4 regions of the Staphylococcus equorum genome follow, and region 3 is predicted to be linked to each of the others. Evidence: riboswitches for the same ligand, from Rfam matches in the RefSeq annotation. Region 3 holds a riboswitch; each other region holds the start of a gene.
The links. A riboswitch is a leader RNA that binds a small molecule or an ion and turns the genes downstream of it on or off. The one in region 3 is predicted to bind S-adenosylmethionine.
Positions count from the first base shown of each region.

Region 1: it holds a riboswitch for S-adenosylmethionine, as region 3 does, so the genes downstream of both, PYW44_RS09595 (methionine ABC transporter ATP-binding protein) here and metX (homoserine O-acetyltransferase MetX) in region 3, are expected to answer to the same signal.
Region 2: it holds a riboswitch for S-adenosylmethionine, as region 3 does, so the genes downstream of both, PYW44_RS01630 (MetQ/NlpA family ABC transporter substrate-binding protein) here and metX (homoserine O-acetyltransferase MetX) in region 3, are expected to answer to the same signal.
Region 4: it holds a riboswitch for S-adenosylmethionine, as region 3 does, so the genes downstream of both, PYW44_RS01860 (aminotransferase class I/II-fold pyridoxal phosphate-dependent enzyme) here and metX (homoserine O-acetyltransferase MetX) in region 3, are expected to answer to the same signal.

Region 1 is NZ_CP118982.1:1,999,046-2,002,248, forward strand. Features, by position in the region: gene PYW44_RS09585 (MetQ/NlpA family ABC transporter substrate-binding protein) at 1-254, opposite strand, end outside; gene PYW44_RS09590 (methionine ABC transporter permease) at 278-973, opposite strand; gene PYW44_RS09595 (methionine ABC transporter ATP-binding protein) at 966-1,991, opposite strand; SAM riboswitch class I at 2,077-2,184, opposite strand; gene PYW44_RS09600 (thioredoxin family protein) at 2,240-2,539, opposite strand; gene PYW44_RS09605 (toprim domain-containing protein) at 2,536-2,928, opposite strand.
Region 2 is NZ_CP118982.1:367,089-370,291, reverse strand. Features, by position in the region: gene PYW44_RS01635 (lactate/malate family dehydrogenase) at 1-679, opposite strand, end outside; gene PYW44_RS01630 (MetQ/NlpA family ABC transporter substrate-binding protein) at 771-1,589, opposite strand; SAM riboswitch class I at 1,682-1,786, opposite strand; gene panE (2-dehydropantoate 2-reductase) at 2,092-3,009, shown strand.
Region 3 is NZ_CP118982.1:13,325-16,527, forward strand. Features, by position in the region: gene serS (serine--tRNA ligase) at 1-383, shown strand, start outside; gene PYW44_RS00050 (AzlC family ABC transporter permease) at 712-1,407, shown strand; gene PYW44_RS00055 (AzlD domain-containing protein) at 1,404-1,733, shown strand; SAM riboswitch class I at 1,865-1,965, shown strand; gene metX (homoserine O-acetyltransferase MetX) at 2,024-2,992, shown strand.
Region 4 is NZ_CP118982.1:411,670-414,872, forward strand. Features, by position in the region: gene PYW44_RS01855 (aggregation-promoting factor C-terminal-like domain-containing protein) at 74-832, shown strand; SAM riboswitch class I at 971-1,079, shown strand; gene PYW44_RS01860 (aminotransferase class I/II-fold pyridoxal phosphate-dependent enzyme) at 1,143-2,300, shown strand; gene PYW44_RS01865 (D-lactate dehydrogenase) at 2,321-3,203, shown strand, end outside.

The DNA.
Region 1 (3,203 bases), 710 kb from region 3:
TGTTGGAAGAAGTTCGCATCAAGTTCACCTTTATCTAATAATTTATTCGGTGTTGTATAATCATTAATCGTTTTGATTTTTAGCTTATAACCTTTATCTTCTAACAATGGTTCTGCTTTTTCTAATATTTCTGCGTGCGGTGCTGGCGAAGCTCCGACTGTAATTGTCTTATCTTTTTCATCTCCGCCACCGCCACATGCTGCTAATAAAAGTGCTAAAGCAACTACAGAAACTAAACTTAATATTTTTTTCATATAATAAAGTCCCCTTTTAAAATTTATCGTTTATCTATTTTATTTGTAGACCAGTCACCAATAAATTGAATGATAAATACAATAATCAGTATTAAAACTGTTGATACAAATATGACGTCATTTTGATTTCGTGTGAAGCCAGTTAAATACGCTAAGTTACCTAAACCACCTGCACCAATTACACCAGCAACCGCTGTTGATCCAACTAAAGCAATTGCAGTCACTGTAATACCGGATATTAAAGCTGGCATTGCTTCTGGTAAAAGGACTTTTTTCACTACTGTCCATGTATTTGCGCCCATTGACCAAGCCGCTTCGATTACGCCTTTGTCGATTTCTTTAAATGCGATCTCTACTAATCTTGCATAGAACGGTGCAGCACTAATAATCAATGCTGGTAAAGCTCCAGTTGGTCCACTAATTGTTCCTAATATTAAACTTGTGAATGGAATCAACAAGAGTATGAGAATAATGAAAGGTATCGCTCTGAATAAGTTTACGATAAATGAAACTACACTATAAAAGACTCTTGCCACTGGTGATTTACTTTTAGCTGATAAGAAGAGTAATACACCTAAAATCAGTCCTAAAACAAAAGCAAACGCTGTTGCTATTACAGTCATATAAATTGTTTCATATGTTGCTAACCAAACTTCGTCCCAACTAATATTTGGCATAGTAACCATCTCACGGAGTATGTCACCAAACGAATTACCCATGCTTTAACACCTCCACTGAAACGTGTTGCGCTTCTAAATCATTTTTGAACTTTTCGAATTTTTCTGAATTTACTGTTGGTAAATGCACTACTAAAAAGCCGATTGAACCGTCTTTCGTATGTTTAATATTAGCTTCCAATATATTTACATCAATATTATGCGTCTTAGTTATGTATGATACTAACGGCTCCGTAGTATTGCTTCCTGTAAAATTCAAGCGAACTACATAATCATTTTCATTTAATGTTATTAAATCTGTGATAGATTCATCAAAATCATCGTCTAAATCATCTTTCACAAAGCGTTTTGTTACTTCATGTTGTGGGTTTTCAAAGACAGTTGTAACCTTGCCTTGTTCAATTACACGGCCATTTTCCATAACAGCGACTTCATCACAGATACGTCGAATGACATGCATTTCGTGTGTAATGATTACGATTGTTAAATTTCGTTCTTCTTTAATCTTTAATAATAATTCTAGAATTTCATCTGTCGTTTGAGGATCTAAAGCACTTGTTGCTTCATCGCAAAGCAATACAGTAGGTTCATTAGCTAATGCACGCGCGATACCGACACGTTGCTTTTGACCGCCTGATAATTCCGATGGATATGCATTTTCTCTTCCTTTTAGTCCTACCAATTCCACTAGTTCTAAAGCACGTTGCTTCGCTTCACGGCGCGAAACACCAGCAATTTCTAGCGGAAATGTAATATTATTTAATACATTTCGTGACCACAGTAAATTAAAATGTTGAAAAATCATGCTCACTTTTTGACGTTTTTTTCTTAAATCTGATTTAGATAAATCACCAATCTTATCTCCATCAATAATTACGTCACCTGAAGTAGGTTGCTCGAGATTGTTCAAGAGTCTTACTAAAGTACTTTTCCCCGCTCCTGAAAAACCAACTACTCCAAAGATTGAGCCTGATTGAATGTTTAAATCAACATGATCTACAGCTAGTACGTCGTGTTTTTTTGTCTTGTACCTTTTGACTATTTGATTTAATTCAATCATCACACTTGCCTCCTTGTATTACACTATCAATTAAAAAATGCTTCCTCTATTATTCAGTGAAGAAAAGAGAAAGCATTAATCGCTTCTCTCATCTCCCAAAGTTAATCGTAACTTCATGTGAATTGGCACCATTTCTGATTCAGACGGTTGCCGGGCTTCAAAGGGCACATCCCTCCACCACTCTTGATAAGAGTATCATTTATTTAATTATTTTTAATCCTATCATCGCACTCATGTTTCGTCAATAACTATTTTAAATTTTCTAACAAATAAGGAACAGATTGAAATGCGTAAATTCTTTTCTGCTCTTTACCTTTAGACATCAACATGAGCACAGGTACAGATTGTATTTCTTGCGCTTGGCTAAAATCAGGATGAAAATTCAAATCTATTTTTGTAATTGGTAGTTTCAAAATTTCATTTGCTATATCTAACATGCGTTCTGAAACTTTACAAGTTCCACACGTTGGTGTATAACCAAATATTAAATATTTTTCTTTTTCTTCATGTTCGTGCACATCTGCACGGTGTTCACTTGTTACATTCATGTTAATAAACTTACCCTTTCAGCTATATAATCTAATTTTGCTTTAGCTACTTTTTCTGCGTCTTTTACAGAAAAACCATGTTTTCGCAGTACTTTGGATAAATATGGTTTAGGGCATCTAGCAACCTCACAATATTGTCTATCTATGCGTATATGTTTACTTTCACTGAGATATCGTTTGAACCATTTCCGTATCTTTTCACCTTCTTTATCTGAATCAACAAGAATATACACTTGTTTATCATATAAAGTTTCAACCATTTCATCGATTTTATCAATGCCCATAGTACCGTTTGTACATATGATATCAATTGGCTGATCAATAACTTGCTTTACCCGCTTCTTGTCTGACTTGCCTTCGACAATGATAACTTGGTTTAGTATCGTCATGACATCCACCCTCTAAATGTTGATAGTTGTTCAATCTACTTAGTTCTTCACAATACTTAGCGACTATAAACATAATTTACATATTCCTAATCTTATCTTATTATTGAAAATAATTTTTGTCATTTAAAGACATCTAATTAAATATTCATTATCTTATATAAGAACTGTTTTTTAGTACTATTAAGCTATGATTTACTATAGCTCACTTTATGCATCTTTTAACTTGACTAAAAACCACATAAAATAGATTATTCTCATTAAAAAAACCCCAAGAT
Region 2 (3,203 bases), 350 kb from region 3:
ATCCTTTTTTATAAAACACATCCATAGATACCTGATCTATTTCTGAAGTTATGCGCGTTTTATCGATAGGTGGAGTATCCGTCAATTGTTGAAATTCATCTAATGTCATGCCATAAATTCTAACTTTACTCCATACAGGAACTGCATGTTGCCCGTGTTCTCCAATCACAAACGCTTCAACATTCTTAGGGTCAACTTGGTAATATGACGCAATCAATGTTTTAAATCGAGATGTTTCCAAAGATGTACCAGTACCAATTATTTTATGTGAAGGGTACTGAGATGCATTGCTCATATAAGTAATTGTATCTACTGGATTGGAAACTAAAATAACAATCGCATCTTGTGTCACTCGATTAATTTGTTTCATGACTCCTTCAATCATAATTCGATTACCTTTCGCAAGCAATACCCGGTCACCCTCATTAGGATCTGTTGGCACACTTGCTGTAATTACAATGAATGAGGCATCGGTTAAATCCTCGTAATTGCCCTCGCGAATATTGATGTGGGTTGAATTAGGTAAACCTTGCGTGTGCAAATGATCCAGTGCTTCACCACTTGCTCTTTCTGTATCTGTATCAATTAATACAATATCTGAGAATAAATTTAAATTTTGGACGTCTGTAAGTACTTGGCTTCCTACTTTACCAAGCCCAATGATTCCTATTTTGGACATTTTATCCCCGCCTTATTTATAGAATATTAATATATGGTACTTTTAATTACTATATAAAATGTAACCAATTTATTGTGTTATCTATGACAACCTATTTTTCATAAGGAATGACGTCTTGACCGTATTCTTTTTTAATAAAGTCTTGTGTATCTTTTGATTGTAGTACTTTAATTAACGTTTGATATTTTTTATCATCTTTATGGCCTTTTTGAACGGCGACTATATTTGCAAATGGTGATGATTTATCCTCAACTGCAATCGAATCTTTATGTGGTGTTAGTCCATTATCGATAGCATAGTTGGAATTCATAATAACTGCCGCGCCTTCTTTGCTGTTATATGTTTTTGGTAAAAATTCAGCACCTTGTTTGTTATTGAATTTTAAATCCTTTTTATTTTCTACAATATCTTCAAATTTTGCATCTTCAATATTTACACCTTTTTTAATTTTAATTAAACCTTTATCAACAAAAAATGATAAGAAGCGTCCTTCTTCAGCAGGATTGTTCGATACATAAATTGTTGAGCCTTTAGGGATATCATTAATATCTTTATATTTTTTACTGTACACACCCATTGGCGTAGTTAAGACTTTTCCTACTTCTTCAATATTATAGTTATGATCTTCTTTTTCAGCTTTTAGATAAGGCACGTGTTGGAAAAAGTTTGCATCTACATCGCCTTTATCTAATAATTTATTAGGCACTTTATAGTCATTCACTGTCTTAATTTCTAATTCATAACCTTCTTCTTTCATTGCTTTTTTAGCGTGTTTTAGCACTTCGCCATGTGGTGCAGGAGACGTTGCTATCGTGATTTTTTTATCCTCACCTTCACCCTTTGAATTTCCGCACGCTGCTAATATAACTGCTAATACTAATAACGAAACTAAACTTGTAACCCTTTTCATCAAATCTCTCCTTATAATTTGTTTTAATTTACGACTAAAGCTATGTATAAAAAAATACTTTCTCTTGGTTTTCAAGAGAAAGTATCCACCTTCCCTCATCTTTGAAAGTAAAATTACTTTCTGTGAATTAGCACCATTTCAAAAACGACGGTTGCTGGGCTTCATAGGGCACATCCCTCCACCACTCTAGATAAGAGTAAATCATATGTATTTGATTGTTTTAATCCTAGCATCGCACTCATGATTAGTCAATAAGTTTTTAGAAAATTCTAAATCATTTGTTTTCATAAATATTTCCACTTCGTTCCATGTGAAACAATAATCATTCTGATAGTTAACTTTATAATTTGAGAAGCTAAAGAAAAAATAACACCTTAATTTAATATATACATCTACAATAATAATATAAAATATATATATATATATGCGTAATAATTTTATGAAGTGGTATATATATATTAACAAGTTAGAAATAATACATAACACGAGGAGTTGCATAATAATGAGAATTTTAGTCTTAGGAGCAGGTGGTATCGGGGGCTACTTTGGTGGTCGCTTAGCTGAAGGTGGTCAAAACGTTACATTTCTAGTACGTTCAAAAAGAAAATCATATCTAGAGCGTAATGGTCTATCTATTCATAGCGAAAAGGGTGACTATCACTTTAACCCTCAACTTATTACAAGAAAAGACCGTGTGAAACCATTCGATATAGTGCTCTTGTCTTCTAAGTCTTATCATTTAGAACATGCGCTTGAAGATTTAACACCATTTGTTAACGGTAATACAGTGATTATTCCATTACTTAATGGAATCGCACATCTACCAAAGTTACAATCAACTTTCGGTGAAAATAAAATTATGGGTGGTTATTGCGTTATTGAAACGACTTTAAACCCCGTTGGTGAAATCGTTCATACAAGTCCTTTTGACAAACTCTTTTTTGGTGAATTAAATGGTGATCAAAGTGAACGTGCTGAACAAATTGCTCAAGCTTTTTCAAATACCAAAGCTGAATTTATTTTAAGTTCAAATATCCAGCAAGGTATGTGGCATAAATATTTAATGATCACTGTACTATCAAGTCTTACTACACTCATGCATGCACCAATTGGACCAATTCGTGATAGCGTGGGAGGCGTTGATTTTATTGAGTCACTATACAATGAAATCGCTTCAATTATGCGTACACATAATGCGCCGATTTCGGATAATATCGTCGATCAATATATGAAATCACTGCCGAAATTATCCTATCACTTCAAGACTTCTATGCAACGAGATATGGAAAAAGGATTAAATATTGAAGCAGATCATTTACAAGGTTATTTATTAAATTTAGCAGCATCATACCAATTAAATGCACCTCTGCTAACTACTGTTTATCAAAACCAAAAAGTATATAAGGAAATGCTTCAATAATAACTATTTAAAATCTTTGTTTATAGAACTTAATGAGCAGTTGCATAGTGCCGACAAAGTCTTCAACTTTGTCGGCACTTTTTAGTACACACTTACAGCAGGCATGACTCATCCTATAGTATTCGGCTAGTACTTTTCCCGCCGGAGTCGGCACAAATCACTGCCTTGATTCATTGAAGGAACTAAAATATAGG
Region 3 (3,203 bases):
AAATGACAAATCATGCAGAAGCGATTTTAGAAGAACTTGTGCTACCTTATCGTCGTGTGAATCTGTGTACAGGTGACATTGGATTTGGAGCTAGCAAAACATATGATTTAGAAGTTTGGTTACCAAGCTATAATGATTATAAGGAAATTAGTTCATGTTCAAATATAACTGACTTCCAAGCGCGTCGTGCGAATATCCGTTTCAAACGTGATAAAAATGCTAAACCAGAATTAGTGCATACACTAAATGGTAGTGGGTTAGCAGTTGGACGTACATTTGCAGCAATCGTTGAAAACTATCAAAACGCAGATGGTTCTATTACAATACCAGATGCTTTAGTTCCGTTTATGGGCGGTAAAACAGAAATCCGTCCTGTAAAATAAAATTAAACAAGCATGGCTAAAAGAGCGTAGCAAAGGCATTTGCTACGCTCTTTATTTATATCGTGGTGGGGTAGGGGAGGGGTAAAAATAACGTAATTTATAAAATTATATAAGTGACCTCAATGGTTTTTTATACGGAAAACAACAGGTAAGTCTAAAATATTTCATAAAATTCTGACACATCAAAAACCTTTTTATAACAACACATTTAAACTGAGGGTTGTCTTCCGTCACACAAACAGAAGTATAAAGTCATTGAATGAAACTCCTGCTTTATATTAAACTTAATCTATTGTTTTTAAAAATTAAAAATGAAAGGAGTGAGGTAATGGAAGCACATGTAACTTTTAAGCAAGGTGTGAAAGAATGTGTTCCTACATTATTAGGGTACGCTGGGGTAGGGTTGTCTTTTGGAATTGTAGCTGTAGCCTCAGGATTTAGTTTGCTTGAAATTATCTTACTCTGTTTACTCGTGTATGCTGGTGCTGCACAATTCATTATTTGTGCACTAGTCATCGCCGGTACGCCGATTTCTGCGATTGTGTTAACAGCATTTATCGTTAATTCCAGAATGTTTTTACTGAGTATGACACTTGCACCGAGTTATCAATCATACGGTTTATTAAATCGAATAGGGCTTTCAACGCTCATTACAGATGAAACGTTTGGTGTAGCAATTACACCACACCTTAAAGGAGAAAAAATTAATGATCGTTGGTTACACGGTTTAAATATCACAGCTTATTTGTTTTGGACATTTGCATGTGTTATGGGCGCTATTTTTGGAAAATACATAAACAACCCAGAGACGTTAGGTTTAGATTTCGCTATTGCAGCGATGTTTATCTTTTTAGCTGTATCACAGTTTGAATCAGTTCAACGCTCTCGCATTAAGACGTATTTTGTATTGATTATTACTGTAATCGTGATGATGCTTCTTTTAAGTCTCTTTATGCCATCCTATATGGCAATTATACTTGCTTCTACGATAGCAGCTGGGCTTGGGGTGGTGATGGAACGATGACAACAACGACGCACATGCTTATCATTATTTTGCTTTGTGGTATTGTGACGTGGTTTACACGGATAATACCGTTTTTACTTATATCTAAAATTAAACTATCTGAAAGAGTTGTAAAATGGTTGTCGTTTATACCAATTACGCTATTTACTGCTTTAGTTATTGACGGTTTGATTGAACAACAAGATGGAATGATGGGGTATAGCATTAATGTGCCATTTTTAATTACGATGGTCCCTACAGTAGTGATTGCAGTTATCACACGTAGTTTAACTATTACAATCGTAGGTGGCATTATTATTATGGCTGCATTAAGATGGGTGTTTTAATTTATTTCATTGATGTAAATCGTTTTATCCGTTAGAATAACAATAATTAGAAAATTCCGACATTTTCCAAAAAATAAATTGATTGTAGGAACATCAATAGTAGTAATGTAGTGCAATACAATTAAAATTAAATCTTATTTCGAGAAGCTAAGGGATTTGGCCCAATGATGCTTCAGCAACCGGCTGAATAAAGTACGGTGCTAAAACCAACGATATAGTCGAATGATAAGTAATTTTCAACTTCTTACTTATTATAGTGAGGAGTTTTTTTACTAAGTAGGAGGTAAATCATGACGAATTATACGGTTGATACATTAGAATTAGGACCATTTACAACAGAGTCAGGAGAAACAATCTCAAACTTAAAATTACGTTACGAACATGTTGGATTGAAAGGTCAACCTCTTGTGGTCGTGTGTCATGCTTTGACAGGAAATCACTTAACGTATGGTACAAGTGAACAACCTGGATGGTGGAGAGGCATTATTGATGGTGGTTATATGCCAATTAACGATTATCAGTTTTTAACTTTTAATGTAATTGGTAGTCCATTTGGTTCTAGTTCAGCACTTACTGATGAAGACTTTCCAGAACAACTAACTTTGCGTGATATAGTGCGTGCAATTGAATTAGGTATTGAGCACTTAAGATTTGAACGTATTAATATACTCATAGGTGGCTCTTTAGGTGGCATGCAGGCAGTAGAGTTATTATATAACCGTAAATTTGATGTTGATAAAGCAGTTATACTTGCTGCTACACAGAGAACATCTTCATATAGCCGTGCATTTAATGAAATTGCGAGACAAGCGATTCATTTAGACCATGAGCAAGGTATGAGTATCGCAAGACAGCTCGGTTTCTTAACATACCGTTCGTCTAAAAGTTATGAACAACGCTTCTCGCCAGATCAAGTAGTTGCATATCAAAGGCACCAAGGTGATAAGTTTATGAAGCACTTTAGTTATTCATGTTATCTAACACTGCTTGACGTCTTAGACAGTCACGATGTGGATAGAGGCCGTGATGACGTGGACGAAGTGTTCAGTAAACTAGATACTAAGATGATGACGATGGGCTTTGCCGACGACTTACTTTATCCTGATGATCTTGTTTATGCAGTTGGGCAACGCTTTAAATATCATAAACATTTCTTTGTACCTGACAATGTAGGGCATGATGGATTTTTAGTTAATTTTAATGATTGGGCACCTAATTTATACCATTTCTTAAAGGTGTATAAAATCAAGCGTAAATGAGAGTGACTTTATTATAGAATATTAAATTTAGGACGACAGAGTAGAATCAGAATAATCAGGTGGGATATACAAGGTAGACTGACTGCTACTGTATGTCCTATTTTTTATGGGAAAATGCAAGGAAATACCTGTGATTTTATGTAGTAGTAAGGAGTGTTCCTGTATCAAATATCAACTGAAAGGGTGAATATTAGTTTATCTTCAAATAGTT
Region 4 (3,203 bases), 400 kb from region 3:
AAGTACATAAGATAATTTAATTAACGAAAATATAATTTTACTTAAAAAGATTTAAATGGAGGATTTTTTAATTATGAAGAAGACAATTTTAGCATCATCATTAGCAGTAGCATTAGGTGTAACAGGATACGCAGCAACAGCAGACAACAATCAAGCTCACGCTTCAGAAGAAAGCATCGACAAAGCGCATTTAGCTGAATTAGCACAAAGTAATGCTGCAGAATTAAATGAAAAACCATTACACGCTGGTGCATACAACTATGATTTCGTATTAGGCGGTTATGAATATACATTCACTTCAGACGGTCAATCATGGTCATGGGAATATGATGTAGCAGGTGCTCAAACTGCATCTTCTAACGTTTCTACAAACACAACTCAAGACGTTAGCACACAAGCAACTACTAATACTAACGAAAAATCAGCAAGCGAAGTAAGTACGCAACAACAATCAAATAATGTTGACGTAAAACCAGTTGCAGCTCCTAAAGCTTCAACTACTACAAAAGTTGAAACTACACAAACAAGTGCAACTACTAAAACTTACGAAACTGCAAAATCTTCAGCTGCTTCAACTGGTGGATCAGTTAAAGCTCAATTCTTAGCTGCTGGTGGTACAGAAGCTATGTGGAATACTATCGTATTACCTGAATCAAGTGGTAATCCAAATGCTGTTAACCAATTAGGTTACAGAGGTTTAGGACAAACTAAAGAAGCTTGGGGTACTGGTTCAGTAGCTACACAAACAAAAGGTATGATTAACTATGCTGAACAACGTTATGGTTCAATTGATGAAGCACTTTCATTCCGTTCTCAAAATAACTGGTGGTAGGTTTCAAAGCATTAAATCATAAAATTTATTGATATAGATTAGAGAGTGACTCACAAGAGTCACTCTCTTTTTTATACTTTGCAGTTTATTGACAAGCGTGAATATTCTGATAAAATTAAAGCTAATTAAATAAATGAAAACTTATCCAGAGAAGTTGAGGGATTTGGCCCTATGAGACTTCAGCAGCAGACTTATGTCGTAAGTACTGTGCTACTTCCAACAAGTGACATGACTTGATAGATAGGTGACATGTGAAAACTATATGCCACTTCATTGGGTATATAGTTTTTTTATATAGGAGGACTTTTTAATGTCAATTTCAGATAGATTAGCACAAATTCCTGATAGTTACTTTGGTAAAACAATGGGGCAAAAGGTTGAACATGGGCCTTTACCATTAATCAATATGGCAGTCGGTATCCCTGATGGCGAAACGCCAAAAGGTATTATTAATTGTTTCGCTGATGCGATACGTCTTCCTGAGAATCAGAAGTATGTAGCATTTCATGGTAAAGATAGCTTGAAACAAGCAATTGTAGATTTTTATGAAAGGCAGTACCAAGTAGAATTAGATATAGAAGATGAAGTTTGTATTTTATATGGAACGAAGAATGGTTTAGTAGCGCTTCCAACATGTATCGTTAATCCTGGAGAAAATGTATTGCTACCGGATCCTGGTTATACAGACTATTTGGCAGGGGTGATGTTGGCTGATGCACAACCTGAGCGATTGGTACTTAAACCACCATATTATTTACCTGAATGGGATAAAGTAGATAAAAAAGTGCTAGCTAATACACGTCTAGTTTATTTAACTTATCCTAATAATCCAACTGGCTCAGTGGCTACAAAGGCTGTATTTGATGAAGCTGTTGCAAAATTTAAAAATACGAAAACTAAAATTGTTCATGATTTTGCATATAGTGCATTTGGTTTTGATGGTAAGAATCCCAGTATGTTGCAATCTGAAGGTGCGAAAGATTTGGGAGTAGAAATTTTTTCCTTATCTAAAGGTTACAACATGTCAGGATTTAGAGTGGGATTTGCAGTAGGGAATAAAGATATAATACAAGCCTTAAAGAAATACCAATCACATACACACGCTGGTATGTTTGGTGCGTTACAAGATGCAGCTACTTATGCATTGAATCATTATGATGATTTTTTAGAAGAACAAAATGAAACTTTTAAAAAACGTAGAAATCAATTTGAAGCAAAACTTAATGAAGTGGATATACCATTTGAACCGATGAAAGGTGGCATTTTCTTGTGGTTGAAAACACCGCCCGAATACGATGGTGAAACGTTTGTTGACTATTTATTACAAGAGCAATCTATTCTTGTTGCACCTGGCATACCTTTTGGTGAACATGGGCGTAACTATGTACGTATTTCATTGGCACTTGATGATCAAGCATTGTTGGAAGCAGCAGAACGTATTCAATCGCTTAAATATCTTTATCAATAATAAAATAGGAGTGAATTTAGATGACAAAAATCAAACTTTTTGGCGTGCGTGAAGAAGATATTCCCTACATAGAAGCATGGGCAACAAAATACAAAGTAGAGGTTGATTTAGATAAAGATTTACTTACTTTAGACACAGTAGATCGAGTAGAAGGATTTGATGGTTTATCTTTATCACAGCAAATTCCATTAGATGAAACAGTATATAAAAAATTACATGATTTTGGCATTAAACAAATTGCACAACGTAGTGCAGGTTTTGATAGTTATGATTTGGATTTAGCTCAAAAATATAACTTGATTATTTCAAATGTACCTTCGTATTCGCCACATTCAATTGCAGAGTATACAGTTTCTCAAGCACTTAATTTAATTCGTAATTATAATGATATTCAACAAAAAACAGCAACTTATGATTTCAGATGGCAACCAGCGATATTATCACGTTCTATCAGAGATTTAAAAGTCGCTGTAATCGGTACGGGACGCATTGGTTCTATTGTAGGAAAAATTTTTGCTCGAGGGTTTGACGCGGAAGTTGTGGCATATGATATTGAACCGAATGAACAATGCCAAACATATTTAACTTATAAAGATAGTGTGACTGAAGTTGTAAAAGATGCAGACATTGTCACTGTACATATTCCAGGTAGTAAAGAAAATGACTATTTATTTGACGAAGATTTATTCAAAGCATTTAAGAAGGGCGCTGTGTTTATCAACTGTGCGCGTGGTTCTATTGTAAAGACAAGTGCACTTATAGAAGCTTTGGATAATGGAACGTTAAAAGGTGCAGCGCTTGATACTTATGAGGGTGAGAAAGGATTGATTCCTAGTGATCAAAGAGGCACTGAACTTAAAGATGATATTTTAACTCAATTAATTGAACGACAAGATGTTATAC